DNA from 2 places in the Cytobacillus spartinae genome. Region 1 is predicted to be linked to the other one. Evidence: predicted binding sites of a transcription regulator. Region 1 holds the regulator's gene; the other holds the start of a gene.
The links. The regulator LexA, encoded in region 1, represses DNA repair genes until DNA is damaged. The targets are predictions, from matches to a motif close to CGAACATATGTTCG.
Positions count from the first base shown of each region.

Region 2: parE (DNA topoisomerase IV subunit B) is a predicted target of LexA. The motif match lies at 7,213-7,226, and genes of this name have one in related genera.

Region 1 covers NZ_JBIACK010000001.1:197,667-213,005, reverse strand. The annotation lists gene ACFYKX_RS01005 (ABC transporter ATP-binding protein) at 1-1,537, opposite strand, end outside; gene ACFYKX_RS01000 (ABC transporter transmembrane domain-containing protein) at 1,543-3,291, opposite strand; gene ACFYKX_RS00995 (DUF6376 family protein) at 3,490-3,930, opposite strand; gene ACFYKX_RS00990 (SDR family oxidoreductase) at 4,000-5,055, opposite strand; gene ACFYKX_RS00985 (YneF family protein) at 5,250-5,465, opposite strand; gene sirA (sporulation inhibitor of replication protein SirA) at 5,550-5,987, opposite strand; gene tkt (transketolase) at 6,189-8,192, opposite strand; gene ACFYKX_RS00970 (DUF896 domain-containing protein) at 8,369-8,602, opposite strand; gene ACFYKX_RS00965 (YneB family resolvase-like protein) at 8,685-9,332, opposite strand; gene yneA (cell division suppressor protein YneA) at 9,342-9,677, opposite strand; gene lexA (transcriptional repressor LexA) at 9,833-10,456, shown strand; gene ACFYKX_RS00950 (HD-GYP domain-containing protein) at 10,505-11,614, opposite strand; gene ACFYKX_RS00945 (hypothetical protein) at 11,912-12,298, shown strand; gene ACFYKX_RS00940 (hypothetical protein) at 12,358-12,765, opposite strand; gene glnA (type I glutamate--ammonia ligase) at 12,897-14,231, opposite strand; gene ACFYKX_RS00930 (MerR family transcriptional regulator) at 14,269-14,673, opposite strand; gene ACFYKX_RS00925 (methionine gamma-lyase family protein) at 14,816-15,339, opposite strand, start outside.
Region 2 covers NZ_JBIACK010000001.1:351,927-367,265, forward strand. The annotation lists gene ACFYKX_RS01640 (CapA family protein) at 1-446, opposite strand, end outside; gene ACFYKX_RS01645 (hypothetical protein) at 927-1,124, opposite strand; gene ACFYKX_RS01650 (sensor histidine kinase) at 1,241-2,257, opposite strand; gene plsY (glycerol-3-phosphate 1-O-acyltransferase PlsY) at 2,568-3,158, opposite strand; gene ACFYKX_RS01660 (glycosyl hydrolase family 18 protein) at 3,714-5,435, shown strand; gene ACFYKX_RS01665 (phosphorylase family protein) at 5,462-6,226, opposite strand; gene ACFYKX_RS01670 (CoA-binding protein) at 6,443-6,859, shown strand; gene parE (DNA topoisomerase IV subunit B) at 7,290-9,266, shown strand; gene parC (DNA topoisomerase IV subunit A) at 9,266-11,710, shown strand; gene ACFYKX_RS01685 (LysM peptidoglycan-binding domain-containing protein) at 11,855-13,861, shown strand; gene ACFYKX_RS01690 (hypothetical protein) at 14,004-14,780, shown strand; gene ACFYKX_RS01695 (staygreen family protein) at 14,859-15,338, shown strand.

The DNA of each region.
Region 1 (15,339 bases):
TTGCTTCATCAAGAACCAAAATTTTCGGATTAGCCGCAATGGTTCTAGCAAAGGCAATCAACTGTCTTTGACCACTAGAAAAAGTTGAGCCTCTTTCTACTACTTTATGTTCATATTGGTCCTCTAGTTTTTCAATAAATGTATGTGCTTGAACGAAGCGAGCTGCTTCCTTAACGTCTTCATCACTTAAATCATTATTGTGAAGGCGAATGTTATCCTTAATAGATCCATAAAACAGGAATGGGTCCTGAAGCACAAGCCCCATTTTTGTTCTAATTTCATCGATTGGATAATCTTTTATTGATTTACCATCAATCTGTATATCTCCCCGGTTAAACTCATAGAAACGCATCATTAAGTTAATGATTGAACTTTTCCCACTTCCTGTATGACCAACTAACGCCACAGTCTCACCAGGTCTCGCTCTAAAAGAAATATTCTTTAATACATCTCTCTTCCCATCATATGAGAAGCTTACATTTTTAAATTCGATATCAGCGTCTTGAATAGTCTCTGCCAGATCAGTCTGAGAAGGTGAAAGCTCTTTTTCATCCAATAGTCTAAATACTCTCGAAGCTGCCACAATCGCTTGTTGATACAATGATAGACGCATCATCATGTTGTTAACTGGTTCAAAGAAACGATCTAGGTAATTTACAAAAGCGTAAAGGACTCCTATTTCAATTGGACTATTAAACGAAGTAATCCCAAAAAAACTCAGTACAACGATCAGGGCCGAAACATAGACAAGGTCGATTGCTGGCCTTAATAGTAAGCCATCTACTTTTATATTCTTCATCCCTGCTCGGTAATGCTTTTCGTTAATATCTCCGAATTCTTTTCTTAACCTTTTTTCTTGACGAAACACTTGAATGATTCCCATGCCTTGTAGGGACTCACTTAGCTTTGCATTCAGTTCACTGAGGCGCTCCCTCATGTCCTGATAAAATCGAGAGCTAAGCTTTCTATACGTTTTAATAATCAAAAATAGCACTGGCAGGATGAACAAGCAAAATATAGCTAATTTTACATTTAGAATAAACATCGCTACAAAGATTCCAAACATTAAAAAGCCGCTTTGAATAAAAGTAACAAGGACGGTTACAAACATATCTTTTATGGCTTCCGTATCATTCGTCACCCTCGAAACAATGCTCCCTGCAGGAGTCTTATCAAAATACTTCAGCCCTAATGATTGAACCTTTGAAAAAACATCAATCCGTATTTCTTGAATAATTTTCAAGGCAATTTCTTGGAACTTTAACAACTGAAAATAGGAGATAAGCACATTCATGATCTGGATACCGATGTAAGCAGCAGCTAGAGTAAAAAGTGGCTCAAACTTTAAATTTCTTGGTGTTAGATGATCATCAATAAAAATTTTGACTAGGATCGGGCCAAGAATATCTCCAATCGTGGTTAGTATCAACAAGGTAAAAGCTAGGATAATTGTTTTCGAATGTGGTTTCGCATAGGTTAATAAGCGGAATAAAACCTTTCGCTGCCCTTTACCACTGTTATAAGTTTCATTTTCCATCCCGTTTACCCTCCATGTTCCACAAGTTCTTCAAGTTGTTGGCGTAAATACATCTCTTTATACCAACCTGATTCCATCATTAACTCATCGTGGGTTCCCCTTTGAGCAATTCGTCCATTTTCAAGGACAATAATCAGGTTAGCATGCTTAATCGCACTTAATCTGTGTGCTGTGATAATTGTGGTTTTTCCTTCCCGATTCTCTTTCAATGCAGATAATATAGATTCCTCCGTTTTTGCATCAACGGCTGATAGCGAGTCGTCAAGAATAAGCACTTCTGGATCCATGATTAACGCTCGTGCAATAGATATACGTTGTTTTTGTCCACCTGAAAGAGAAACTCCTCTTTCCCCTACAACCGTTTCATATCCATTTGTAAATTCGAGTATATCGTTATGGATATTTGCTATTCTGGCAGCATGATATATTTCCTCAGTATCTGATTCTGGTCTAGCGAAAGAGATATTTTCACCGACTGTTGCCGAAAACAAGAAATGGTCCTGAGGTACGTACCCTATAGTACCCCTAAGATTAGCCAACTTATATGTATCTAGCGGTCGGCCTCCAAATGTAATTTGCCCGTTGGTAATGTCAAACTCCCTAATTAATAGCTTTAATAAAGTAGTTTTACCAGCACCTGTTTTTCCTACAATCCCTACCGTATCTCCTCTATTAATTGAAAAATAAATATCCTTTAACAAAGGTTCTTTTTCGTTCGGGTATTGGAATTCATCAATCTGATATTGAATATCTCCACCAGGTGTTCGATCTGAAACTCCCTCTTCATCTTTAATATCAACTTTCTCATTCAGTAGAGCAGTTATACGATCGTAGGAAGCTCTTCCGCGTTCCACGATATTAAACAACCAGCCAAATGCAAGCATAGGCCAGATTAACAGACCTAGATACGTTGTAAATGAGATTAATTGACCGATCGTAAGTTCACCGTTTATAACAAATCTGGAGCCGAATGAGATAGCTAAGAAGAAAGAGATCCCAACAATGATAGAGATGGTCGGATCAAATAGAGAATCTATTTTGGCAACCGATATGTTTTTTTGAACAACATCCTCTGATTGTTTTCTAAAGTCTTCAATATCTTCTTTTTCTTGACCAAATGTCTTAATGACTTTAATCCCTGTTATACTCTCTTGAGTCTTGTCATTTAATGAAGAGAACGCTTCCTGAGCTAAATGAAATCTCTTATGTAATAATGTCCCATACCAACTAGTTAATAGAGCCATAAAAGGCATAGGTATTAAACATATAAGCGTTAGTTTCCAGCTGATCGTCGTTGCCATTGCAAGAATTACAAAACCACCTGTTGCTAAAGAATCCACAAGAGTCAAAACCCCTGCACCTGCTGTTTGTTGGACGGCCTGAAGGTCATTGGTGGCATGAGCCATTAGGTCCCCTGTCCTACGCTTCTGATAAAACCTCTGTGACATATTGGTAAAGTGGTTATACAAGTTATTTCGTAATAACCTTGAAAGCTTTACCGCTGAACCAAAGATCATAATTCTCCAATAATAACGTAAAGAATACATAGCTAGCGCAACTAGAGCTAAAACCCCAATCCACTTAGCGAGCACTCCCCCAGTAAGGGTTCCCCTCTCGATTTCATCAACAACAATTCCAATGACTTTAGGGGGCACTAATTGTAAGAGCGCAACTAGAAGTAATAGAAAAATACCTGTTAGATAGGACTTTTTCTCCTGTTTAAAAAACCACATTAAATGAACAAACACTTTCATGATGAAATCCTCCGCCTAAATTACTTCAAACTTAATGAAAAAATCCAAAATCACTCTTTCCGATTATTTTTAGAATGACTAAAATAGTTTACCAAATATTAAGAAAACAAGAAAGTTATTTATTTTACATTTTTTTGAATAGCCTATTTTTCCATTATAAAAATAAAAAAAGAAGAGTGAATCCACTCTTCCCCATGCTTAAAGTCCAAGACTCTCTATTCGGTTTATTAGATTAGTTACTTCCGTTAACGTATTGAAAAGTTGTGAGTTCTCAAGCTTATCAAGTGCTACATGCCCATTCTCCAATACTTTATCTATTTCAGCTAAAAGCAATTCATTTTTTGCTACAAAATCTTGATGTACATCTTCTACTACAGTTGGGATGTCACTCAACTGTATAAATTCTTCCACATCAGCCTTTAGACGAATCAATTCAGTCTCAAGTTCAGCTCTAACTTCTTGATTTGTTGCAGCATCACTAATTAATTGAGGAGCTTCCTCAGCAAACGCATTTAAATTTTCGATATGTTCAGTTGCTGTAGTTACATAATCTAATGAGTTATTAACCTCACCAATGAAGGAACAAGCACTCAACAACACAGAACTTATAATTAGACCTATTAAGATGATTCTCTTCAAGTATTCCACTCCCCCTAGAAATCTCATACACAAATGTATACGTATTTCAATAGAGAAAAGTTTCATAAATTATCTATTCATTATATATGAAGAAATTATTTTGCTTAACATTTTATCATCCATGTTTAAAATCGGTTTCCCAGATTTACTCAATAGTTCTTTCGTGTTTTCACATGGAAAATAAATATCCCGCCCCCAGTAACTTTTAAAGGCGGATAGTGGTTTATTAAACAACTTCTCATCTTCTCTTAATTGGTGTTCAGAGTCAAACCCTATGGCATAGAGGCTTGGTAACTCCAAAGTGTCTTTGATGATCTTTAAAATGTCTCCTTGTTTAAGCGGATAAGGATTTGTAACATTAAATATGTCCCCATTCTCACTACTTTGTAGTGCTGCAACTAACACCGTTGAGACATAGTCTACCGGGACCAAATTTGCTGTTGTTTCAGTATTAAGCATGATATGAAATTTTGTTTCTCTAAAATTGTCTTTTCGCGAGATTTTCCTTTTTAAAACCAGTAGACTTTTTAAGAGGCCATACAAGCCGAAACTCGTATCTGCTTCTCCAGTAACTGAATCTCCAATAATAATAGATGGTCTTAAAATATTGACAAACATTTGATCTTGATAAGAGCTTACCAGATGTTCTGCTAAACATTTTGTCTCCTCATAATTATTAACAAAACTTCGATTTGTTGAATAAAGCTTTTCTGAACCCTCATTCTCAAGGCCAATTGTGTATGCAGTACTTACATAGAAAAATTTTATACAGCTAAGATTCTTTGCAAACTCTAGTGTATTTTTAGTCCCTTGTACATTAACTTGATATGACTTTTCTTTGTCTTTTGGGTCAAATGATAGTAATGCCGCCATATGGAAAATAGCATCTAGTTCCCCTCTTAGATTATCCTGTAGTTCCTCAGACACACCTAAATTATTTAGAGTTACATCCCCTTCGATAATATTTACTCTTGATTTCATTTGAGGAGATTCGATTGATTCGATAAAAGAATTGAGTTTTTTGGAGTTTCTAACTAGTAAATAGAGAATATGCCCCTCTTTTAGCAAATCCCTTGCAAGTTTCTTACCTAAAAATCCGTTTGCCCCAGTCATTAAAATTTTCATCTTAAAAGCTCTCCCTGCATATTTTACTTTTCACATTATCAACTGAATCAAATTTTTTGAAGTGATCCTACTTCCTTATTTTTAGGCTTAGGGATCTTTTCTATGAAACGTAACAGAAAAAAACCGCTCTTCCTGTTAATTTCAAACAGAAAAAACGGTTTTTGTTTAGAAAAGCAGAAAATAATACCCAGCTATTATTTCATTTGTTGCTTGTTCATTGCACTAAGCATCTGGTTGATTTTCTTCTGAGATGGTTTCATACCCATTTGCATCATCATCATTTTTAACATTTGTTCATTAATTGGTGGATTTTTCTTTAAGTAGCTCATCATGTATTTACGAGCAATGAAAAATCCTAGTGCTACACCAGCAAGTAATGCTAGTATACCTACTAGAATATATGTCCACATATTACTTCCTCCTTCATGTTGTCTATCATACAGTGTACTAAACCAAAGAACATTATACAATATTTGCTTTTGAAATTCTCGTATTTAGACAAATTTTCTTTCTTTAATTGGTTTTAGCCACCCGTATCGGTAATGCTCTAAATCTATCGCTAAAAAAGAACTTTCATGCTTTCTTAATACTTCAAAGAAAATTGTCTCAGCGTCGTAACTACCATAAGAGCAAATAGAGATATATTTATCAAAAATTTCTAGCTTTGCGGAACTTAGCTTACCATTTTCTATATAATATACCCCTTGTTCTGTTCGAAAATCCTTCATTCTTTGTAATTGCAGATTTAAGTACTGATGTAACCTTATACTTGGAATTGGCTTTGTTATATAATCAACTTGCTTTGTTAAAATCGATCTCATTTCACCAATAGATTCATTAAACTCGTTAAAAAGCTGAAAAAACATTTTCTCTCTACCAAAATAGTGGGAGGCAAAATCATCTTCAATTAAGTATAGCTGATAGGTTCTCACCGTATCTCCCTCCTTATAAAGACAACCTTTTCCTCATTATATAGAAAATCTTTTTGAACGTTTGTCTTAAAACGTCAAAAACTTCCACTATTTTTGTCGAATTTGCACATTTCTAACTATTCAAACATTTTAAGAGAGTGTTTTCAGCTATTAGAAAGCAAAAGGACACAGAAACTAGTTCCTGCGCCCTTTCCCCATTAATTAGTTTGAAAGAAGAGCTTTCACTCGCTCTACTACATTCTGTACTGAAAAACCGTATTCTTCCATAATTTTTTCACCAGGAGCAGAAGCACCAAATTGGTCGATAGCAAGCACATCTCCTTCATCCCCGGTATATCTGTGCCATCCTAAAGATGATCCCATCTCAATCCCTAAACGTTTTTTCACATTTTTCGGGATAACACTATCTTTATATTCTTTCGTTTGTTGTTCAAATCTAGCCCATGATGGCATACTTACTACTGAAGCTTGAATTCCCTCGCCTTTAAGTGCCGTCTGTGCTTCTACAGCTAATCCTACTTCAGAGCCTGCAGCAAGCAGAAGCACATCCGCATTTCCTTCCGCTGGCGAAACTACATATGCACCTTTTGATACGCCTTCGTAAGCATTTTTATCCGTATCCTTTAAAGTAGGTAGATTTTGACGAGTTAATACTAATGCAGTTGGTCTATCACTTGATTCTAGTGCTAGCTTCCATGCTGCTGATGTTTCGTTTCCATCCGCTGGACGAATGACATCTAGATTTGGCATGGCCCTAAGTGATGCAAGTTGCTCAATCGGCTCATGTGTTGGACCGTCTTCACCTACTGCAATACTATCATGTGTAAATACATAAGTGACTGGCAAGCCCATTAGCGCAGCTAAACGGATTGCTGGTCGTAAATAATCAGAGAAAACAAAGAATGTACCTCCAAATATTTTCAGTCCACCATGTAAAGCCATTCCATTCATGGCTGCACCCATGGCAAATTCTCTAACTCCAAACCAAATATTTCTTCCTTCAAATGAATCTGGAGTAAAATCGCCCGAACCTTTTATCATTGTTTTGTTTGAACCAGCTAAGTCAGCAGATCCACCTAAGAAGATCGGTAAGTTTTGTGCTATTGCATTTAACGCTTCACCAGAAGAAGCACGGCTTGCTAAGCTCTTACCTTCTTCATAAACAGGAAGGTCTTTATCCCATCCCTCAGGTAAGGAGCCTTTCATTGCCAAATCCAATTGAGCACCAAGTTCTGGGTATTCATTCTTATAGGCTTGGAACATTTCATTCCATTCTTTTTCTTTCTTCTGACCATTCTCTAAAACTTGCTTCTTAAATTGCTCATATACTTCTTGAGGTACATGGAAATCTTCCTCGAAAGTCCATTGATATGATTCTCTCGTTAGTTGTCGCTCATCACTTCCTAGTGGAGCACCGTGTACATCAGATTTACCAGATTTGTTTGGCGATCCGAATCCAATGACCGTTTTTACTTCAATTAATGTTGGATGATTTTCATCATTCTTTGCTGCTTCAATCGCATTTGCAACCTCCGTTAAATCATTGCCGTCTTCTACTCGAATATATTGCCAGCCATAAGACTTAAAACGCTGCTCAACACTCTCAGAGAACGATCTGTCTAAATCACCGTCTAACGAAATATCGTTTGAATCATAAAGAACAACAAGTCTACCTAGTTTTAAATGCCCTGCTAGAGATGCAGCCTCAGCAGATACACCCTCCATTAAGTCACCGTCTCCACAAATACTGTATGTATAATGATTAACTAAATCATATTGATCCTTATTATAGACTGCAGCTAAATGACGTTCTGCCATTGCCATACCCACTGCCATAGCAATCCCTTGCCCTAATGGACCTGTTGTTGCATCTACACCTGGAGTGTGACCGTATTCAGGGTGGCCTGGTGTTTTACTGCCCCATTGACGGAAGTCTTTAATATCATCCATTGTGACATCATAACCCGATAAATGAAGTAAGCTATATAAAAGCATCGAACCATGACCAGCAGATAAAACAAAACGATCACGATTAAACCATTCTGGATTTTGTGGATTATGATTCATGTGCTTCGTCCATAATGCATAAGCCATCGGAGCTGCACCCATAGGCATTCCTGGATGTCCTGAATTTGCTTTTTCAATTGCATCAATTGAAAGAGTTCTTATGGTATTAACTGCTAGTGAATCTACTTGTTCAAACATATCAACATCCCTTTCTTGAGTAGGCTTACTCTAATAATATAATAGTCCTCAATTTTTTTATACAATTGAATGTGACTATATTAGAAAAATTACTATATACTGCATCCTCTAACACAATATTCCTATTATAAATGCAAAAGAAGGAATACAAATTTTGCATTCCTTGATTGACCTATTTAATGTAGATCCTTTTTATTTTTCAATTTTTTAAGTTTCTCCGGTGTTACATCGTCTCCATTCGGATCTATAAATGTTACACCTTGCAAAGTATCTAACATGGAAGAACGAAATGTTTGTAAGTACTCTCGCCTTAATGTCGACTGTTCCTTTGCCTCTTCTTCAGTTAATTTTGAGGTCTTTGCCTTATTGGCTAACTCATTTATCCTAGCTATTTTATGTTTAGGTAGCATAATCAGGCTCCTTTGTGTCAAGTCTATCTTTGATTAAAGTCATATTACTAAAAACTTTATCGTTTGACAAGAAAAGAGCCTACTAATCCTGTAATGATTCTATGTGCTCCTTATACCTTCTATGTGCAGTCGCTTTAGAAATTTCGTAGCCAAATCCTCTTAACGTGGCAGCAATCTCAGCAAAGGTCAAATCGTTATTACGCAACCTAACAATCTCACTAATTGGTACATCGATTCTTTCTCTGCCCGCTGATATACCTTGATTCTTTAAGTTTTTCTCGGGTTTATACCCTTTTGCTATCGCTCGGTTCACGCCTCTCTTGATTTTAATATTATGTAACTTTCTCTGATACTCTTCTACCATTCCAACAATCTGCAGAACCATTGAATCCGAATCTGAAAGTTCTAATTCACCGTTATGAGAAATGCTATAAAGTTTTACCCGTTCTTTTAATATGCAATGAATAATGGCAATTTTCGTATTCCCACGACCAATTCTCGTTTCATCCTGAATCAAAACGGCCTCTATTGAATCATCCTTAATAAGAGATAATAGCTCAAGTATTCCGTCCCTTTCCATTTCATATCCGCTTGCCTTCTCCTTGATCACTGACACTACATTAAAGTTTCTATTTTTAGCTAGTAGTAATAGTTCTTCCTCTTGTCTCTGAAGTGAAGATTCTTGACTATCTTTGTTCGTACTAACTCGACAATATATAATCGCTTTCATTTAATCTCCTCAATCTAGTTGTTCATTATATGAGCTTGCAATTTGTTTAGAAAACTGTAGCTCTTCTGTTAAAACGGGGATCATAATCTTTTCGCCTACATATAAATGACTTCCACTTAATTGGTTGTTTTGTTTTACCCAATTAATAAATTCTCCAGGACTCAATTCGTGATAACTTGAAAATTCCTTCGATATACTCCATAGAGAATCTCCCTCTTCAACCGTAATTTCAACAAATTCATCTTTTAGTTCTTTCTTTTCATTTCCCAACAGAACGAATGTAACAGTAAAACTTAATATTACAAGAATAATAGTATATGAGTATTGATTCCATAATTTTTTCATAAAGACACCTCTAACTAAGAATGTATGTTCGATTTATATTCTGATTATACTAGGAACATTTGTTTGGTGTCAACAAAAATTCGAACTTATGTTTGTATACAATGGTAATACATGCTATAATTAATGCAAGATTAACCATATGAGGTGCGTAAATTATGGCAAAACTATCAAAACGCCAGCAGGATATTCTTGCATTTATAAAAGAAGAAGTGAAACTCAAGGGGTATCCACCTTCTGTTAGAGAGATCGGTGAAGCAGTTGGCCTAGCATCAAGCTCAACCGTTCATGGTCATTTGGCAAGATTAGAAAGCAAAGGGCTAATTCGAAGGGACCCAACAAAGCCTAGAGCGATTGAGGTATTAGATTTGGAGGAAGAATCCCACATTCCTAAATATAATGTGGTCAACGTCCCTGTAATTGGTAAGGTAACTGCAGGACTACCTATTACAGCCATTGAAAACGTTGAAGAATATTTTCCTCTACCGGAGAGGCTTGCTCCGTCTGATGATCAAGTATTTATGCTAGAAATAATGGGAGACAGTATGATTGAAGCTGGAATCCTAGACGGAGATTATGTGATCGTTCGTCAGCAACAAACTGCAAATAACGGTGATATTGTTGTAGCAATGACCGAAGAGGACGAAGCTACTGTAAAAAGATTCTTTAAAGAAAAAGATTATATTAGACTTCAACCCGAAAACTCCACATTAGAGCCAATTATTTTGCGTCATGTTTCTATTCTCGGAAAAGTAATCGGTGTTTATCGCCATATACACTAATAACAAAAAAGCCAGCGAGGAGAACCGGTCCTATTCGCTGGCTTTATTTTAATTTAATAGAGTATCTGCTTCTATAATTTCTAGAGTCAAATTTTGATGTGACGATAAATCAATATCATAAGGTTGTACTTCTTCACCATACTCATCTTTAATAATCCTTAGCTCTGGTCGACCCACAGCATTAAAATTATATTTTGAGACGATTCCTGTTCGCCCATCGTTTAACTTCACCGTTAGACCTGGTGGGTAGACAGCAATACAACCCCTAAATAACTCAATTTGTTTACTGTCAAATTGAGTACCACTTCCCGCATAAAGTAATTCTAGACCTTTGTGAGGCAAAATAGCCCGTCGATATGTTCGATGATTCGTTACTGCATCAAATACGTCTGCAACACTTAATATTTTTGAGTAGTGATGAATCTTGTCTCCTGTTAAACCTCTCGGGTATCCTTTCCCATCGATTCTTTCATGATGCTGAAGTGCACAATGGGCAACAGGTAGTGGAATTTCATGAATTTTTTTAAGAAGGCCAAACCCTAATTCCGCATGTGTTTTTACATGCTCGTATTCCTCCGCTGTTAAGCTTCCATGTTTATTGAGAATATCAGGTGAAATAAACATTTTACCAACATCGTGCAACATAGCACCAAGACCTACCTCTTCGATATTCTTCAATGGCCACCCATTTTCTATTGCTAATTGACACACATAAATGGATACATTCAAGCTATGGGAGTAAACATAACTATCATGCACTTTCGTTGATGCTAACAAATTTAATGCTGTTCTATTGTTTGAAAGTACACTATGTATATCACGAAAAATTTTCTGAAAGCTCCTAATGGCTCTTCCAGTCTTAAACATTCCTTGAATATTATTCTTGCTAGAATTCAAACCCGCAATAGAATCTAACCCATCTGTTATTACATTCACTGCTTCTATTCGAAGTTCTTCAGGGATAACATCTATTATTTCTATCCCTTCGGATGCATCATCTTCTATGTAAACTGTAAAGATATTTAGTGTTTTTAGTCTAGTAATTAATGGATCTGTTAATGATGTACCTTTTGCTAAGAGAATATGGCCGTTTTCGTTATAAATGGATTTGCCTAATTTAACCCCAACTTCACATTTCTCCAATGTTGTTAACCGCATGACTTTCCCCTCTATCACTTTTTCAATTTGTTGCAAATTCTATGACAAGCACCAGCTGTAAATGAGTCCCTAGTTTAGTTTCGCTTCAATTCCTGGGCACGATAAAGTAAAGAAGTCCCACTCCTTATTGAACACTTTACAAAATTCGACTTTAATTGCGATAATCCTTCCTTAACAGTAATTATTTGAAAAAAATGTGAAGTTTTCGTGATATCCAGTTCTATTTGTATTGACCACATAGTGTTAACTCTATTAAAATTTATAGGTATAAACACCTATCCACAAGGAGTTATTAAGATGAAGGTTGAAAGTGTTATACGGCTCGTTAATACCATGTGCAAAGACCATAAATATGCAAAGGCTAGACCTCTAATTGTAAGTGAATGGAAGCGTTTAACAGAATCTAAAAACTATCACTTATTAAATTCTAGTGCACAGCAATTTATTAAAATCATTAAAGAAGAGCAGGAAAACGGGACTATTGTCCATTTGTCTTATACTGATAAACAAGTATTGAATGTAATTAACTCTTATGTGAAAGATTCACATTTTCAGTATGCACGCAAAATTTTTTCAGAGCACCTTGCTCTACTTGAAAAACAAGAAGCACAGAGCTGGCTAACTTCGGATGCTAGATATATTTTTAATGCTTGGAAGAATTCAACCTCATCAGATCCATCCTAATTAGAGTATTTGAGACATATATAAAAGGCACTTCGACTTAAAATTGTCGAAATGCCTTCTTATTCTACAATTATCTTTAACGCCATTAAAGCGTGGCCTGCACCACATAACTCTGAGCAATTGCCAAAGTATTCTCCAGGCTTTTCAAAACTTATTTCAATTGATTCTCCATGCTGGATGACTTTTCCTCCAACCCGAAGTCCATGTTGAATTTCATCATCACTTGTAAGTGTAAGCTTGACTTTTTCTCCAACTTTTAAGTTTATCTCCGCAGGTTCAAAAATAAAATCTTCAATCTCTGGCCCTGTTTTACCAACGACCAAGATTTCCTCCATGCTATTGTTGGTTTGCCGCTCATTAGCAACATCAGCGTTTGCTGTTTCATCATTTACTTTCTTCTCTTTACTACAAGCTACTAAACTAGTGAATACGAGTAAAATGAATAGTGTAATAAATATTTTTTTCATGAAATCCTCCTGAAATGATTGGGACTATTGTAGTTTAGCAGCAAAAAATTAATGTTTCAAGAAGTATATTTCCAACTGTGTGCCGCATCTAAAAAAGCCTTAACACTGTCGTGTCAAGGCTTTTATCAGTCTTAGAACATTTGCATATATTGTTCTCTTTCCCAAGGGTGAACTTGTGTACGGAACATATCCCACTCGATCTCTTTCGCTTCAACAAAGTGTTCGAAAATGTGCTCACCTAGAGCAGATACGATTACTTCGTCAGCTTTTAATTTGTCTAGAGCTTGAGCTAAAGTAGCTGGTAGATCTTCAATGCCCTCAGCTAAGCGCTCTTCTTTGTTCATAACATAGATGTTACGATCAACCGGTGCAGGAGGAGTTTGTTTATTCTTAATCCCATCAAGACCTGCTTTTAAAAGTACAGCCATTGCTAAGTAAGGGTTAGCAGCTGGGTCCACACTACGTACTTCAACACGTGTGCTAATTCCACGCGATGCCGGAATACGAATTAATGGAGAACGGTTTCTAGCTGACCATGCAACGTAGCAAGGTGCTTCGTAACCAGGTACTAAACGCTTGTAAGAGTTAACAGTCGGGTTTGTAACCGCTGTAAAGCTTGGTGCGTGATTTAGAATTCCTGCGATAAATTGACGAGCTGTATCACTTAATTCTAAATTTCCAGTTGTGTCATAGAATGCATTTACACCATCTTTGAATAGTGAAACGTTACAGTGCATCCCAGAACCGTTTACTCCGAATAATGGTTTTGGCATAAATGTTGCGTGTAAACCGTGTTTACGAGCAATTGTCTTAACCACTAGCTTAAACGTTTGAATTTGGTCACAAGCTGTTAAAGCATCAGCATATTTAAAGTCAATTTCATGTTGTCCAGGAGCTACCTCATGGTGAGATGCTTCAATCTCGAAGCCCATTTCTTCTAGCTCAAGAACGATATCACGACGGCAGTTCTCACCTAAATCTGTTGGAGCTAAGTCAAAGTATCCACCGTTATCATTTAGTTCTAAAGTAGGTTCGCCTTTTTCATCTAATTTGAATAAGAAAAATTCTGGCTCAGGTCCAAGATTAAAATCTGAGAATCCTAAGTCTTCCATTTCTTTAAGAATACGTTTTAAGTTGTTACGAGGGTCACCTTCAAAAGGAGTACCATCAGCATTGTAGATATCACAGATTAAACGAGCAACTTTACCTTTTTCAGCAGTCCAAGGGAATACAACCCATGTATCAACATCAGGGAATAGGTACATATCAGACTCTTCAATACGTACAAAGCCTTCGATAGAAGAACCATCAAACATCATTTTGTTATCTAATGCTTTTTCAAGCTGACTAATTGGAATCTCAACATTTTTGATTGTTCCTAGAATGTCAGTGAATTGCAGACGAATAAACTTTACGTTTTCCTCTTCTGCCATTTTTCTAATATCATCTTTAGTGTACTTAGCCATTTTGTATTTCCTCCCTAAATTTTAATTCTATTATTTATTAATGAAAGAAGCGGGACATATCTCCTTGACGTAAAGAAGACCGATTAAATCTCCCAGCTTGCATTAATTCGGATTTCAGAATCTTTCTAAGTTCTGCATCTGATAATTCACGTTTTGTCTTTTCATTTTTCTTCATTACTGCGTTAAGTTCTTGTTCAAGTTTGACAGTAAATAATTGCTTTATCCCTGCCATATTGACACCTTGATCAATCAAATCCTTAATTTCTAATAAAGTATCAATATCATTCAATGAAAACAATCTTCTATTTCCGTCTGTTCTAGCTGGAGAAATCAATTGGTGCTCTTCATAGTAGCGAATTTGCCGAGCCGAAAGCTCAGTAAGCTGCATGACGATTCCAATTGGAAATAATGGCATTGTACGACGAATTTCACTTCCGCGCATCTGATTTCCCCTTTCATTAATTACTTCTTGACCTTATTATATGTAATGTAAGAAAATCTGTCAACTACATGTTAGGTTTTATAACATAAAAATTTTCATAAAAAAATAGAGTGGATTTGATTAACCACTCTTTTAATTTTCACTAATTTATTTTTATTAAACCTTTTACTAATAATCTGTTTAGAGCTATGCAAATGGCGATTTTAACATGAGAGTAGGTAAGTCCACCCTGTACGTACGCAACATATGGTGGCCGAATCGGTCCATCAGCCGTCAGTTCAATACTTGCTCCTTGTATAAAGGTACCAGCTGCCATAATAACATCATCTTCATAACCAGGCATATAAGCTGGATAAGCAGTTACATGCGAATTTATAGGAGATGCAAATTGAATAGCCTGACAAAAAGAAACCATCTTTTCTTTATCATCAAACTGCACGGATTGAATAAGGTCCGTACGGTTTGCATTCCAACTAGGATTCGTATTCATACCGAATTCTTCTAAAAGAGCTGCTGTTAAAACTGCCCCCTTCAATGCTTGGCCTACGACATGTGGTGCCAAGAAGAAACCTTGATACATTTCTTGTAAACTATAAAGGGAAGCTCCAGCCTCTGCCCCGATTCCTGGTGACGTCATACGATACGAACAAGATTCAACAAGTGATT
Region 2 (15,339 bases), 150 kb from region 1:
GAGTGGTTATTAGCGGTTGACACAATATCTACTCCGGCATCAACGAGTGCATCTCCTACTTCTTGGGGACTGTTAAACATAGGATAGCTTGAGATCCCGATTTCGTCTCCTCCTAAAATGGTCTCTTGGTTTGCAAGAAGAATATCTGGCTGTTCCAGCATGTCTTTTACATGTTTAAACATCGGTTTAAAATCATATCCATGATTCGTTTTAGCATCATTATAGACCCAGTCATGGATTAGGATGTCTCCAATGGCTCCTAATGTAATGGTCGATTCAAAGGTTTTTATTTGTAAGGAAAAAGTTCTTTCGGAATGTGGTGTTTGCTCAACAGGTTCTTTGCTAGCTTCCGCTTCTTTGTACATTTGCAACAGTAACGAAATAGATAAAGCTAGTAATACAACACTAAGTAAAACGCCGAAAAAGAATAATCTTTTCTTTTGCATATGTATCTCCTTAACAATAACGATATAAGATAACTATAATATATTTAGATGGTTATGAGCGGAAATTTTTATGAATAATGATAAATTTGTTATAATTTGTCTGATTCTGCTACGGCAAGGAGGTATGAATTTGTTTAAAGTAACAGGCAAAGCTTATGAAACGCTATTGGATATAAAGCAAAGGGAGCTTCGGGTAGAAGATGAAGAGCTATACATACGATTAACAATGGGAATTGGCTGAGGTGGTCCGCAATTAAAGCTTTCTCTGGAAGAGAAGCCATTAGAAGATGATGAAGTTTATGAATTCGAAGAAATTCAAGTGTTGATTCATAAAAAGGACCAGGTTTACTTTGACCATACGAAGCTTGATTATATCATCGATCCATTTGGGAAGGGGAAGTATGTGCTATTAAGAATATAGCATGTTAGGAAAAAGAAAAACGGTCCCTTTATGATAAGGCCCGTCTTGTAAATTACTAATTATGCTTCTAATTTGTCAACATCAAGTTCTTCAAAAAAAGAAATTAATTCATCAAAATTACTGATGGTCCTAGATGGGGAGTTTTCTAATTCGGAATCAGATAAGTACTTATAGAGTTGAATGACAAATTCATCATGATTGCCATGGTCAGACACGGTTGTTGTAAAGATGTAGTTATCATTTGGTTGAACTTTCATTTGTACCAGCTCCCCAGTAGCTTTTTATATTCTCACTTATAGTTTATCCTAAAACCTATTTGAATTATGTTTATTTTTTGACAATTCATTGAAGATTGTCATCTTATAGGTAGCGTTTAAGCATATAAGATTTGATTATTTAAAATGGGTATTTGTATTTTAAAGGTCGTCCCATTACAATCAAAGCTTTCAACGCTTATTACACCACCATTTGCATCAATTAATTTTTTGCATATAGCCAATCCGACCCCCGTCCCTGTAGGTTTCGTCGTAAAATATGGATTAAATAATTGATGAATGTTTTCCGTCCTGATTCCACAACCATTATCTCTAACAAAGATAGTGGCACAATCATTTGTGACCTCTGTACTGAGGGTAACTTCTCCATGACCCCCAGTAATTGACTCCACCGCGTTTTTTACTAGATTAATTAAGACCTGCTTTAATTGTTTCTCGTCTACCATTATATATGGATTCTTATTCGTTAACTGTGTTTTCAATGACACCATTTTTAAAGTAGCTTCACTCTCATAAAGAAGAGAAACATCCTTAACCATTTTATTTAGGGAGGTTTTTTTCTTTCTGGTTTTGTATGGCTTTGATAGGTCTAGTAGTTGATATAGAATTTCATTTGCCCGGTCAATTTCCTCTAATGCGACATCTGTATATTGATCTTTGTGAATTTCAGAAAGATAGGGCTTTGAGAGTTGAATAAAACCTTTTACAGAAGTTAGAGAATTCTTAACCTCATGTGCAATGTTTGTTGCAAGGTTCATGACCTCTTCTGATGAACAATAATTTTTAATTTTATTGAATTTTTCAGGCTGATTTGTCGGATCTTTAATCGGCTTAATATTAACCGGTATACAAAAAAGGTGAATTTGGTCTTTTTCAATTACTTTGTAAATCTCATAAGGAATACTGTTTATCCCGTTTAGTTTTAACTCAAATAATCTAGAAGACTCACATTCCAGATTTAAGAGAAAGGACTTAAATTCATCGAATGAACTAGAGCTTAGGAATCTAGTAAATGAAAAGCTATGGGCTTCTTCCACAGAAGAATGATCAATGTGAAGATCTTGGTTGAGGCAGAAATACGGGAATGGAAGCTTTTTATATATATGAATACTCATCTTTTACCACCTTATCGTTTTTTTAGTTGGCTTTTGATAGTTCATTCTATGGCGAATCATATCGGATTATGTATATCTATGTTCAATTATTAGCAAAATTTTTAAGGATTGTTCGTTATGTAGAATCTATGTATCTTAATCATACAAAAAGCTACAAAAGTTTTCAATAAAGAACATTAAATTTCTTTTTGAAGAACGAGGGGGGTGTTACTTATCCTACACAATCTTTAGGGAAGCATTGTCGTAATGGGAAAATTATGTGACAATGTGATAAGGACAAAAAAATAAACCTATCGCAATGGATAGGTTATTACAGCCATTTAATTTTTGGCTCAGTCTTATTTAGAATACGCTTAATATTTGCTCGATGTCGATATATTACAAATATAACTAGAATAGAAACAACGATAATGAGTGGGACATCTCCATCAATAAGGGCGTAGATAAAAGCTGCTATCCCTCCCAAAATGGACGATAAGGAGACATATTTCGTTATGTATAAGCAAATAAAGAAAATAATTAACATGACTAGGAACATAAGTGGTTCATACATCAACAACACACCACCAGAAGTTGCAACAGCTTTTCCACCTCTAAAAGAAGCAAAGATCGGATACATATGGCCAATAACTGCGAAAACACCAGCAATCAAAGGGTGTAATTCAGAGTCAAATAAAAATCCTAATGGAAGTGCAGTTGCTAGTGTGCCTTTTAGGATATCAGCTATGCTAACAATTAAACCGGCCTTGACTCCTAAAGTTCTAAAAGTGTTAGTACCACCAAGATTTCCACTCCCATGTTCACGGATATCCACTCCATAGAACGTTTTGCCAATAATTAAACCTGAAGGGATAGACCCAAGCAAATAAGCTAGTATGATAATAATTCCAATTTCAAACATGAATGATCTCCTTCACACTTGTATTACGTCTTTTTATTGTAACATGGATTTTTAAAAATACCATGTAGAAATTACCATCTGGTCCTAATATGAGGTAAAAAATTAATTAAACCCGAGTTAAGTCTATTTTTAACGGTATGGGAATAGAGTTGTTTCAAAACGTTTCTTATCTATTATACTTCGCAAAAAAACATTTTTTAACAAGCAGTTTTTTCATAGATGTATGTTACTCTAGTATGGATTTTGCTGCTACGTTGTTTCGCCTAATTGTAAAAATCCCATGATCTGTTAAAAGGAAATACAATGGCTGAGAAAAGGGTTCCTTGTAACAAGTATAAAATGCGTAGCCTTTAAAGCATAGTCAGTAGTTATTTATTTAAATCTATCCATATTTGTGAATAGCTGTGAATTTAATGATGTATGAAACTTTTTTTCGACAGAATTCGTTTATTACTTTAGGGGGGTTTTTACTGTAAAAAATCATTTCCAAATGAATAAAAGCTCTTTTGTTTTACAGGAGTTTTCGGTACGATGGGTTTTAAGGAGGAGAAGATTGTGGCTAGAGTAGAATATCACCAAAAGAAAACCTTGTCGAAATATTGGATTATAAGTGGGCTTTTATTTGCCATTTTACTAATTGTTTCTAGTATTCTATTACTCTTATATCCCTTTGCATCAAAGGAGAAAGAAACGTATTTCGAAGGTGAAAATCCAATATTATTTAACGGGAAGCAAGAAGGCAATGCGATTGTCGAAGGGGAAAGTATCTATGTGCCATTGTCCTTCATGCAGCAATATATAGATGAAAACATTGCATTTGATGAAAAATCAAAATCTATTATTATTACAACGAAAGATAAAGTGGTCCAAATGCCAAGTGAATCACTAACCTATTATATAAATGAAAAGCCCGTGCAACTGCAATTAACACCATTAAAGGATGAAAACGGTGAGTTTTATATCGATCTTAATTCGGTATTACCGATGTATCCAGTTCAATATCAGATTCTACCTGACACAGGATCTGTTTGGATTCAGAAAGACGGGGAAGAAGTCGTAAGTGGAAAAGTTACTTCTGAGGATGTTCATGAAGAGAAACTTAGATTAAGAACGGATGGAGATTTAAAGGCACCATATACCGCTCAGTTAACAAATAATGAGCAGGTCTATATTGAGTCTGAATCAGGGGAGTACGTTTATGTAAGAAAGAATGACGGGACCGCTGGTTATGTAAATAAAGATTTCGTTACTAAAGATAAATCAGAAACGATTGTTGTAAAGCGAGAGACAAAAGAGGTTACTTTACCTAAAATTGATGGCCCTATCCAATTAACATGGGAAGCGGTTTATTCGAAAAACCCTGATACATCCAAAATACCAGTTATGGATGGGGTAAATGTGGTATCACCAACCTGGTTTGAGTTAGCTGACGGACAAGGTACGATTAGCAACTTAGGTTCGCTAGACTATTCAAATTGGGCCAAACAACATGGTTATCAGGTTTGGGGATTATTTTCGAACGCTTTTGATCCAGCTCTAACACATGAAGCATTCAAAGATTTTGAAACAAGGCAAAATATGATTCGACAGCTTTTACATTACAGCCAAATGTATAAGTTGGATGGAATCAACATAGATATCGAAAATGTGAACCCAGAAGACGGACCATTGGTCACGCAATTTGTTCGGGAAGCAACCCCGTATTTTCATGAAGCAGGACTTATTGTTTCTATGGATATTACGTTTATATCAGGTAGTGGAAACTGGTCAGTTTTCTATGAAAGAGAAAAATTAGCTAAGATTGTTGATTATTTAGCTGTTATGGCTTATGACGAGCATTGGGGATCCTCTCCGGTTGCAGGAAGTGTGGCGAGTCTACCGTGGGTAGAAGAGAATCTACAGAAAATGCTTGAAATTGTTCCGAAAGAAAAGCTTATATTAGGTGTCCCTTTGTATACAAGATTGTGGGAACAAAAAGATACTGGGGAGGTATCTTCTAAAGCTCTTTCGATGGATAAAATCAAACAATGGTTAACAGAGAACAAGCTTACACCTGTTTATGATGCTACAACTGGTCAAAATTATGCTGAACTTTACGTAGAAAGCGAGAAAACGACCTATAAAGTGTGGCTCGAGGATGAGCTATCACTAGCAAAAAGGGCGGACTTAGCATCTAAGTATGAATTAGCTGGAGTTGCTAGTTGGTCAAGGTTTTTTGCGGATGAAACAGCTTGGACAGCTTTAAATCTTAATAAGAAACAGGTTACTAAAAAATAAAAAGAGCCGGCAGGCTCTTTTTTCTTTTATACGGACTGGAATTTCTTAATTGAACTAACAGCTCTTAAAGCAATACTCACTGCATCACTCATGGATTTTTGGAATGCCCCTTCATTTAATACGGGTCTTAGTTTATCAATAAGCTCGTCACTAATAATCAATAGGTTTGCTACATGAACATCATGATAGGATCCTAAGGCAAACATGGCGGCTGTTTCTAAGTCCATCCCTATAATCCCATCCCTCATATATGTATCAATTGTCTTAGGGTTATGATGATAGAAAATATCTGTAGACCAATGCTGTCCAGAATAAATCCCTATCTTCATATCCTTTGCTTCTTTTAATAATTGCTCAAAAATAACTTGATTAGGACGATTTAATTGACCACTTTTAATAAAGTGTTTGGATGTCCCATCTTCAGACAAACAAGATGTAGGAAGAAATAAACTCCCGATGGTCACATCTTTTTGAAGGCTGCCAGCAAATCCAATTCCAATAAAGGTCCTTGCTCCTGAAGCAATTAGTTCCTCCATGGCCATGACTGTTCCTGGTGCCCCGATTGGGACTTTTGCGACCGAACATGCCACCCCATTAAAGGAACCTGTATAAAAATTCTTCCCTAAAAGCGAGTATCGAGGTTGCTTGGCGTTAAGTTTTTTGACAAGAGCTGCAGTAATTTGCTCATACCACGTAATAAAGACAATGGGAGCAACATTTAAATCTTCTTTTTGAATATTATTTATTCTCATTACATGATCGATATAATTGCTAGCTTGTAGTCTCTTCAAAAATAGGTCCACCTCCCTATGTCTATTACGAATAGTTTATCCTACTATATACCCAAATTCAAATTTCAACCAAATAGCTGATAAGCTTTTAAAACATTAAATTGATCCATAAAATTTATTAGAAAAATAATAATAGAGCAAGATAGTAGGAAGTTCTGATACATAACGGTACAATTGTAGTAAGGATAAATTTAACAAGAATAGGGAGTGTTGGAAATGGCTGTTGAAATTCCGAGCCGTGATGAAATTGGCGTTATTCTAAAAAAGGCTAAAAGAATTGCTGTTGTAGGTTTAAGTGATAATCCAGAGCGTACGTCTCATATGGTTTCAAAAGCAATGCAGGATGCAGGATATGAAATCATCCCTGTTAATCCAACCTATGATGGAGAAATTTTAGGGGTAAAATCAGTAAAAAGTTTAAAGGAAATCGAAGGCCATGTTGATATTGTAAATGTATTCCGCCGCTCAGAGTACTTATTCGATGTAGCGAAGGAATTTGATGAAATCGACGCAGATATTTACTGGGCTCAATTAGGCCTTGTCAATGAAGAAGCATACGATTTCCTCAAGGAAAAAGGATACACAGTAATCATGGACCGTTGTATAAAGGTCGAACATGCACTAACAAAATAAAGGATGACAACACACTTATTGGTACGATAAGTGTGTTTCTTTATATAACTGTAAAACAGCAACGTTCTTTTAAGGGAGGAATTTCAACCCGGTTATAACAAGTCATTTATAAAAATACCTATTTGCCAAATCTAAGTAAATATATACAATTAGGGATAGACATGTTTTAATATTTAAAGGCTCGGGTCGCTGATATATGATAATATGTCACTGACGGATACAGCAAAGAAGCTTAAAGATTATTTGGCTAATAGGGTCCGATTATAAATATTTTATGGTAAAATGTCTACAAAGAACATTTGTTCTGAAAGTGATAATTTCCTAGCTTTTTAAAGGATTATTCTATCGTTTGACGAATACATATACGGATGTTCGACAAGATACATACAAAAGACAGACAGTTTTTGCAACAAATGAAAGGGGTATGTTCGTGGCAAAAAATCAACAAGCATTTGATTACAATGATGATGCCATACAAGTACTAGAGGGCTTAGAAGCTGTTAGAAAACGCCCGGGAATGTACATAGGGAGTACAGATTCAAGAGGTCTTCATCACCTTGTTTATGAAATCGTCGATAACTCCGTTGATGAAGCGTTAGCTGGTTACGGAGATCATATTATCGTAAAAATACATAAAGACAATTCGATTAGTGTTCAAGATAAAGGCCGTGGTATGCCTACTGGTATGCATAAAATGGGCAAGCCGACACCAGAAGTTATCTTAACGGTACTTCATGCTGGTGGGAAGTTTGGCCAAGGTGGGTATAAAACTAGTGGTGGATTGCACGGGGTTGGTGCTTCCGTTGTTAATGCCTTGTCTGAGTGGCTCGTCGTTAAAATTAAAAGAGATGGGTTTGTATATGAGCAGCGCTTTGAAAATGGTGGGACGCCTGTTACATCGCTAGAGAAGGTTGGAAAAACAAATCAATCTGGAACAACCATTCACTTTAAGCCTGATAAGACCATTTTTTCGACAACAACATACAATTATGAAACATTGTGTGAACGTTTAAGGGAATCTGCCTTCCTTTTAAAAGGAATGAAGATTGAAATTATCGATGACCGTAATGATTTTCATGAAGTTTTTCATTATGAGAATGGGATTCAAGCTTTTGTAGAATATTTAAATGAGGAAAAAGACGTACTTCACCCAGTCGTTAGCTTTGAAGGCACAAACAGTGAAATTGAAGTTGATTTTGCGTTCCAATTTAACGATGGGTATTCAGAAAATGTACTCTCATTCGTTAATAACGTTCGAACCAAAGATGGTGGAACACACGAAGCCGGTGCCAAAACGGCTATGACTCGTGCTTTTAACGAATATGCTCGAAAAATTAGCCTCTTGAAAGAAAAAGACAAAAATCTAGATGGTGCCGATATTCGTGAAGGCTTCTCCGCCATCATCTCTGTAAGAGTTCCAGAAGAACTACTTCAATTTGAAGGACAAACAAAAGGGAAATTGGGTACAAGTGAAGCCCGCTCTGCTGTTGATTCTGTTGTTTCTGAGCACTTATCTTACTTTTTTGAGGAAAATCCAGATATCAGTACTTTGCTCATTAAAAAGGCGATTAAAGCCTATCAAGCTAGAGAAGCTGCGAGAAAAGCACGTGAAGAGGCAAGAAGTGGGAAGAAGCGTAAACGTTCTGAAGCCGTTCTTTCTGGAAAGTTAACGCCTGCTCAATCGCGAAATCCTGAAAAAAATGAACTGTATCTCGTTGAGGGTGACTCTGCAGGTGGTTCGGCTAAACAGGGAAGAGACCGTCGATTCCAAGCGATTTTGCCGCTTCGTGGGAAAGTAATCAATACGGAAAAAGCTAAGCTTGCTGATATTTTTAAAAATGAGGAAATCAATACGATCATCCATGCAATCGGAGCTGGTATAGGTGCCGATTTTAATGTGGATGATATTAATTATGATAAAGTTGTAATCATGACCGATGCGGATACTGATGGCGCTCATATTCAGGTGCTACTTTTAACATTCTTTTACCGATATATGAAGCCGTTAATAGAAGCAGGAAAAGTATACATTGCTCTTCCTCCACTTTACAAAGTGAGTAAAGGGACTGGTAAGAAGGAAGTCATTGAGTATGCATGGAGCGATGATGAACTGCAAGGGGCCATTAAAAAGATTGGTAAGGGTTATATGATTCAGCGCTATAAAGGACTTGGAGAGATGAATGCTGATCAATTATGGGACACAACGATGAATCCTGAAACAAGGACGCTCATCCGCGTAAAAATTGATGATGCTGCTCGAGCTGAGCGACGTGTTACCACGTTAATGGGTGATAAGGTTGAACCACGACGTAAGTGGATTGAAACTAATGTTGCCTTCGGCTTGGAAGAGGACGGAAGTATTTTGGAAAATGAAAATATTTCTGTTGCTGAGGAGGTAGCTGAGTAATGAGTTCTGTGGAAAAATTTCGCGATTTGCCGCTAGAGGATGTTCTTGGCGATCGCTTTGGAAGATATAGTAAATATATTATTCAAGACCGTGCATTACCTGATGCACGTGATGGGCTAAAGCCTGTTCAAAGACGTATTTTATATGCGATGCATGTAGAAGGAAATACGCAGGATAAAGGATTTAGGAAGTCAGCTAAAACAGTCGGAAATGTAATCGGTAACTACCATCCACATGGCGATACATCTGTGTATGATGCGATGGTCCGTATGAGTCAAGACTGGAAGGTTCGAAACATGCTCGTTGAAATGCATGGTAACAACGGAAGTATTGACGGTGATCCCCCTGCTGCTATGCGTTATACTGAAGCAAGGCTTTCAGCAATCTCGATGGAATTGCTTCGTGACATTGAAAAACGCACTGTTGAGTTTGTTCCTAACTTCGACGATACGTCCAATGAACCAACTGTTTTACCAGCCATGTTCCCTAATCTACTTGTCAATGGTTCAACCGGGATATCTGCGGGATATGCAACGGATATTCCTCCACATCACCTTAGTGAAGTCATTGATGGAGTCATCTATCGAATGGATAAGCCAGATTGTACTGTTGATGATATTATGACGATAATTAAAGGTCCTGATTTCCCAACTGGTGGTACGATCCAAGGTGTAGAAGGGATTAAAAAAGCTTATGAAACGGGTAAAGGGAAGATTATTATCCGTGGAAAAACAGAGATTGAAACCGTTCGTGGAGGCAAGCAACAAATTGTCATTACTGAGATTCCATTTGAAGTGAATAAAGCGAATCTTGTTAAAAAAATGGATGAGTTTAGGCTTGATCGTAAGGTAGAGGGAATATCTGAGGTGCGTGATGAGACAGACCGTACCGGACTTCGTATTGTCATTGAACTTAAAAAAGATGCAGATGCGGAAGGTGTCCTTAACTACCTTTATAAAAATAGTGACCTACAAATTCCTTACAATTTTAATATGGTAGCTATTCGCAATAGACGTCCTATGTTATTAGGAATTAGAGAACTATTAGATGCCTATATTGAGCATCAAAAAGAGGTTGTAACGAGAAGATCTCAATTTGATCTACAAAAAGCGAAGGATCGTCAACACATCGTAGAAGGTTTGATGAAGGCTTTATCCATTCTCGATGAGGTCATTGCAACGATTCGTGCTTCGAAAGATAAACGTGATGCAAAAGACAATTTGATTGCAATATTTCAGTTCACTGAACCACAAGCTGAAGCAATTGTGTCATTACAGCTATACCGCTTAACGAATACAGACATTACTGCTTTACAAGCAGAAGCAGAAGAACTTGCTAAGAAAGTAGAAGAACTGACTTCTATTTTAGAGAGTGAGAGTAAGTTATATTCCGTTATTAAAAAAGAGCTAAGAGATGTTAAGAAGCGCTTTGCAGATAGCCGTCGAACGGTGATAGAAGCTGAAATTGAAGAAATCAAGATTAATTTAGAGGTTTTAATCGCTAGTGAGGATGTTATTGTAACTGTTACGAAGGAAGGCTATGTGAAGAGAACAAGCCCAAGATCCTATGCTGCATCAAGTGGTCAAGACTTCGGTATGAAGGATTCTGATCGACTGCTAGCCCAACTTGATATGAATACGACGGATGTGCTGCTCTTATTTACTAATAAAGGGAATTACTTATATTGTCCTGTCCACGAACTTCCGGACATCCGTTGGAAAGATCTAGGTCAGCATATTGCGAACATTGTACCGATTGAGCGAGATGAATCCATTGTAAAAGTAATTCCAGTTAAAGATTTTGAACAAGATGCATTCCTGTTGTTTGTTACCAGAAACGGTATGGTTAAGAAAACCGAGTTGAAACAATATAAAGCTCAAAGGTATTCTAAGCCGCTCGTAGGTATTAATCTAAAAGATGACGATACCGTTGTGAATGTTCATCTAACAACGGGCCAGCAAGAGATCATTTTAACGACCTATTTAGGGTATGGACTGAGATTCCATGAGGAAGAGGTTAGTATCGTAGGTGCAAGAGCTGCTGGGGTAAAAGGAATAAATCTTAAAGATCAAGACTATGTATCAAGTGGGAATGTGGTAGAGAACCCGAAAAAACAGGATCTTGTCATTGTGACGCAACGTGGTGCGATTAAGAAGATGAAAATGGATGAATTTGAACTAACCTCTCGTGCGAAGCGTGGAGTTGTGATGCTAAGAGAGTTAAAATCAAATCCTCACCGTGTTATCGGATCTGTATTAGTAAAAGATGGTGACCAAGTGTTTGTAATCTCTGAAAAGGGTCAGACGGAAAGCATCCTTTCTTCTGATTTACGACATAATGATCGTTATTCAAATGGTTCCTTCCTAATTGATGAAACAGAAAGTGGAAAAGCGCAAGCAATTTGGGTAGTCGAAGCGTCTGTCGAAAAGCCTACTGAACGTTAATTTGTTTCAAAACCCTGCATAAACTGCAGGGTTTTTTGTATACGTTAATGCAAATAATTCTCCCAGTATTTACAGATTGCCGGAAACCTGCTTAAAACTTATGATAAGTCTTGTGTTTATTATATTTTGAGAGCGGGTGCATACATGACAAAAAAGTTGTTAGTATTGATTGCTATAATTTTTATTGGATTATCATATAACCAAGACGTTCTAGCGGCTGACGAACTGCCACCTGAAGTTATAAAGCAAGCGATTTCTTCTAATACTATAGCGTATCAGGGAAATGCTGTACCTGGTTATACAACATTTACGATTGAAACAAATGAGCCTACTAGAGGTTATTTAATAGCTGAAGGTAATGGCCTGTCAGTTAAGATTAATCTTTCTACGATGGATTACAAGACAACACACGTAGTGCATTGGGTCCCCTGGAATGATACGAAGAGAGTACCACTTCCTGCTGGAACTTACAGGATAAAATCGTATTTAACCGATCAAGCTTACAATTCGGCTCAAGGGTATCCAATTGGTCAAATCACAGTTGTAAATGAGACAAATCCAAAGCAGCTTGTTTCAATTACAAATACATCAGGTGCTGAAATCTCACCTAAATATAGTGTGAATGAACCTTTGACAACTGTGAGTTATGAGTTAAGCCGTCATGCAGAAGTTCAAATATCTATTCAAAAAGATGATCATGATATTTTTCAAACAGGGAAAGTAAAACTTGCACCTGGAATTCACACGTTTGAGTGGAATGGTAGAAATGATAAAGGTGTTATCGTTCCAGATGGTGAATATAATATTGCTTTTAAAACAATAGAATTAAGTTATAACTATCCGCCTACTTCTCAAGAGATTCATAGACTAGGTAAAATTACCGTCAAGAATGGAGAAAGTTCCATTCCTGAATGGAGAATGAAGGAGATGATTACGTCCGCTTCATTCGACTCTAACACGGTTTCACCAAATCATGATGGTACACAAGACCAAGTTTCAGGGAAAGTAGTAGTAGCGGAACCTATCAATTTAACAGTTTATATAGCTACAGAAGCAGGAAGCCATATGAATCATGTCATCAGCTTCCAGAATGTACAACCCGGCACTCACACTTTTAGTTGGAATGCAACTGATTGGATGGGTGGTAAAGCTTTAAATGGGAACTATTACATCAAAGTGATGGCAACTGAAGCGAACGGAGCAACCGGCTACCTTTTAATAGAAAATCCAGTAATGGTTACAGATAGTCACTCAGTAAAACCTCTACAGCCAATCAAAGAGGTACGAGTAATTGCAGAGCAAACTCAAATGTCTGTATATCCAATGGATCAGGGCTATAAAGCAACAAAAGGTGAAGTGTTTCAATTAGTCTCTGATAAACCAGAAAATGGGTATTATCAAGTGCTAGTAAAAAATACTGTACCTGCGAAAGTAAAAGTTGGAGATGTTGAGCTAGTGGAAGAAGTTCTTCCCCCGCAAGATGTACTTACTAATTATGTGAACCATACAGTGGCAAGTGGTGACACGTTGTGGAAGATTGCTCAAAAGTATGGGGTAACGGTTAGTGGTTTAGTTAAACTAAATTCATTAGATATTAATCAACCATTATTCATTGGTCAAGTCATTAAAGTGTCCGAAAAGGTTGAAGCACCACAAGATGCTGAAAGCAACGTGCATACAGTACAAGCAGGTGATACACTTTGGAAAATTGCTCAAAAGTACAATGTGAGGATTGATTCTATCGTAAAAGAAAACAATCTTGACGTAACGAAGCCATTATATATTGGACAAACTATAAAGATTCCTTCTTCTACAGTCGTGATCCAGCCACCGGTTACAACTGAAACCATTCATACGGTTCAATCAGGTGATACACTTTGGAAGATTGCCCAAAAATATGGTGTTACCGTACAAGATCTTTTACAGGCAAACCAATTGAATACAACTGATTTTCTCTATATTGGGCAAAAGTTAACGATTCCTACGAAACAACCTGTTGAGTCGTATGTAATCTATACCGTACAATCAGGTGACACACTATGGAAAATTGCACAAAATAACCGTACAACGATTCAAGCAATTGTTGATTTAAACCAGTTAGATGTTACAAAGGCGTTATGGATTGGACAACAATTAAAGATGCCGAAATAATGAATGACAAAACACTCAACTTACCAGGTTGAGTGTTTTTATCTAGCAAAATATCTTATAGAAATTGTATTCTCCTCTACATGATTTTTCCAAAATTGGACAGAATAGAAATCATAACGACCTAGACATAGGGAGGATTTTTATGAAAAAAGAATTGATTTTTGCCTTTTCGGCTTTCTTTTTCATGTCATTGTCAGCCATTACAGGAGTTTATGCTGTTGAAGAGGCCAATAAAACGGAAATTATCTCGAAAGATTTGGTAGACCTTACAGGAGATGACAAGAAGGAAACCATCTACATAAAAGGAATTCCTGTTGAAGATAAAGCAGAATTTCTTAAGGAAATTTATATTAGTATCGTTGCTTCAAACGGAAAGGAATATAAAATTAATTTAGATGGTGGGTACGAACCTTCTATTCAATATAAGGATTTAAACAATGACGGAATAAATGATATGTTTATTTCTGTTCCTACAGGTGGAAGCGGGGGACTTTCTAATTTTTACCTTTATACGTTAAAGGATTATACATTGACCGATTTGACAGTACCTGAACCACTCATAATTCAGAGTGAGTTTCTCAATGACTATAAAGGAAAAATTACGATTACGGAGATTAATAAATCTTATACTTTTGACCTTAAGGATCGAGCGAAAGATTATGAACGATTAGGATTATATATAAATGGAAGTCTAAGTGAGCCTTCTGAGCTCATGGTTCTTCCTTATGGGACTTTAACTCCCGTACGTGTTCAAAATCAAAGACTTGGCTTAGAAGGGGTTCAGAGAATATCTGGTGCTTATAATGCAGATTCAATAGCTTTTGTGGAATCTAAGTGGATAATGGAAAATGGAAAGTGGGAATTGTTAGAGACAAAGGTAAAGAAAATAGACTCTCCTAAGAAGGAAAAGGAAGACTAGGCATTTGTCACACTTTGGGATGGAAAACATAAAATAACGTAAGCAAATTATTTCTTCATTTGGGGGGAGATGCTTACAATGAGTAAGTTCAATCCATCTAAACTAAGTGTGACGTTCTTACCACCAGTTACTCCTTTTAAACCGGTGGATGAACGGAAATATACGTTAACGCATTCAGATGAAACTGGGGAACTCTTTTTAACGGTTGGTTATTGTTTTGATATGAGTGCAATTAAACCAAAATTTCGAGATGAAGTTCTCGCTGAATGGATTCCACGTATGGGCCAATATATTTTAAAGGGGAAGGTCTACGTTAGCGGAGGAGAATTTGATGAGCAATATTCTAAAATTCGGTTTATGATTTTCCAGCGTGAGTTAAAGCTAGCTTTAACTGCTATGATATATGGCGATCGAGCTTTTTATCAAAATTACCCATGGCTTTTAGACTCTCCAATCTACATTCAGTTTGAGTCAAATTTCCCTCAATATAACCAACTTTTATATTATGGTACACCACGACAGTTTTTAAATGAAGCCCTTCAGGAATCGGTTACTTAAG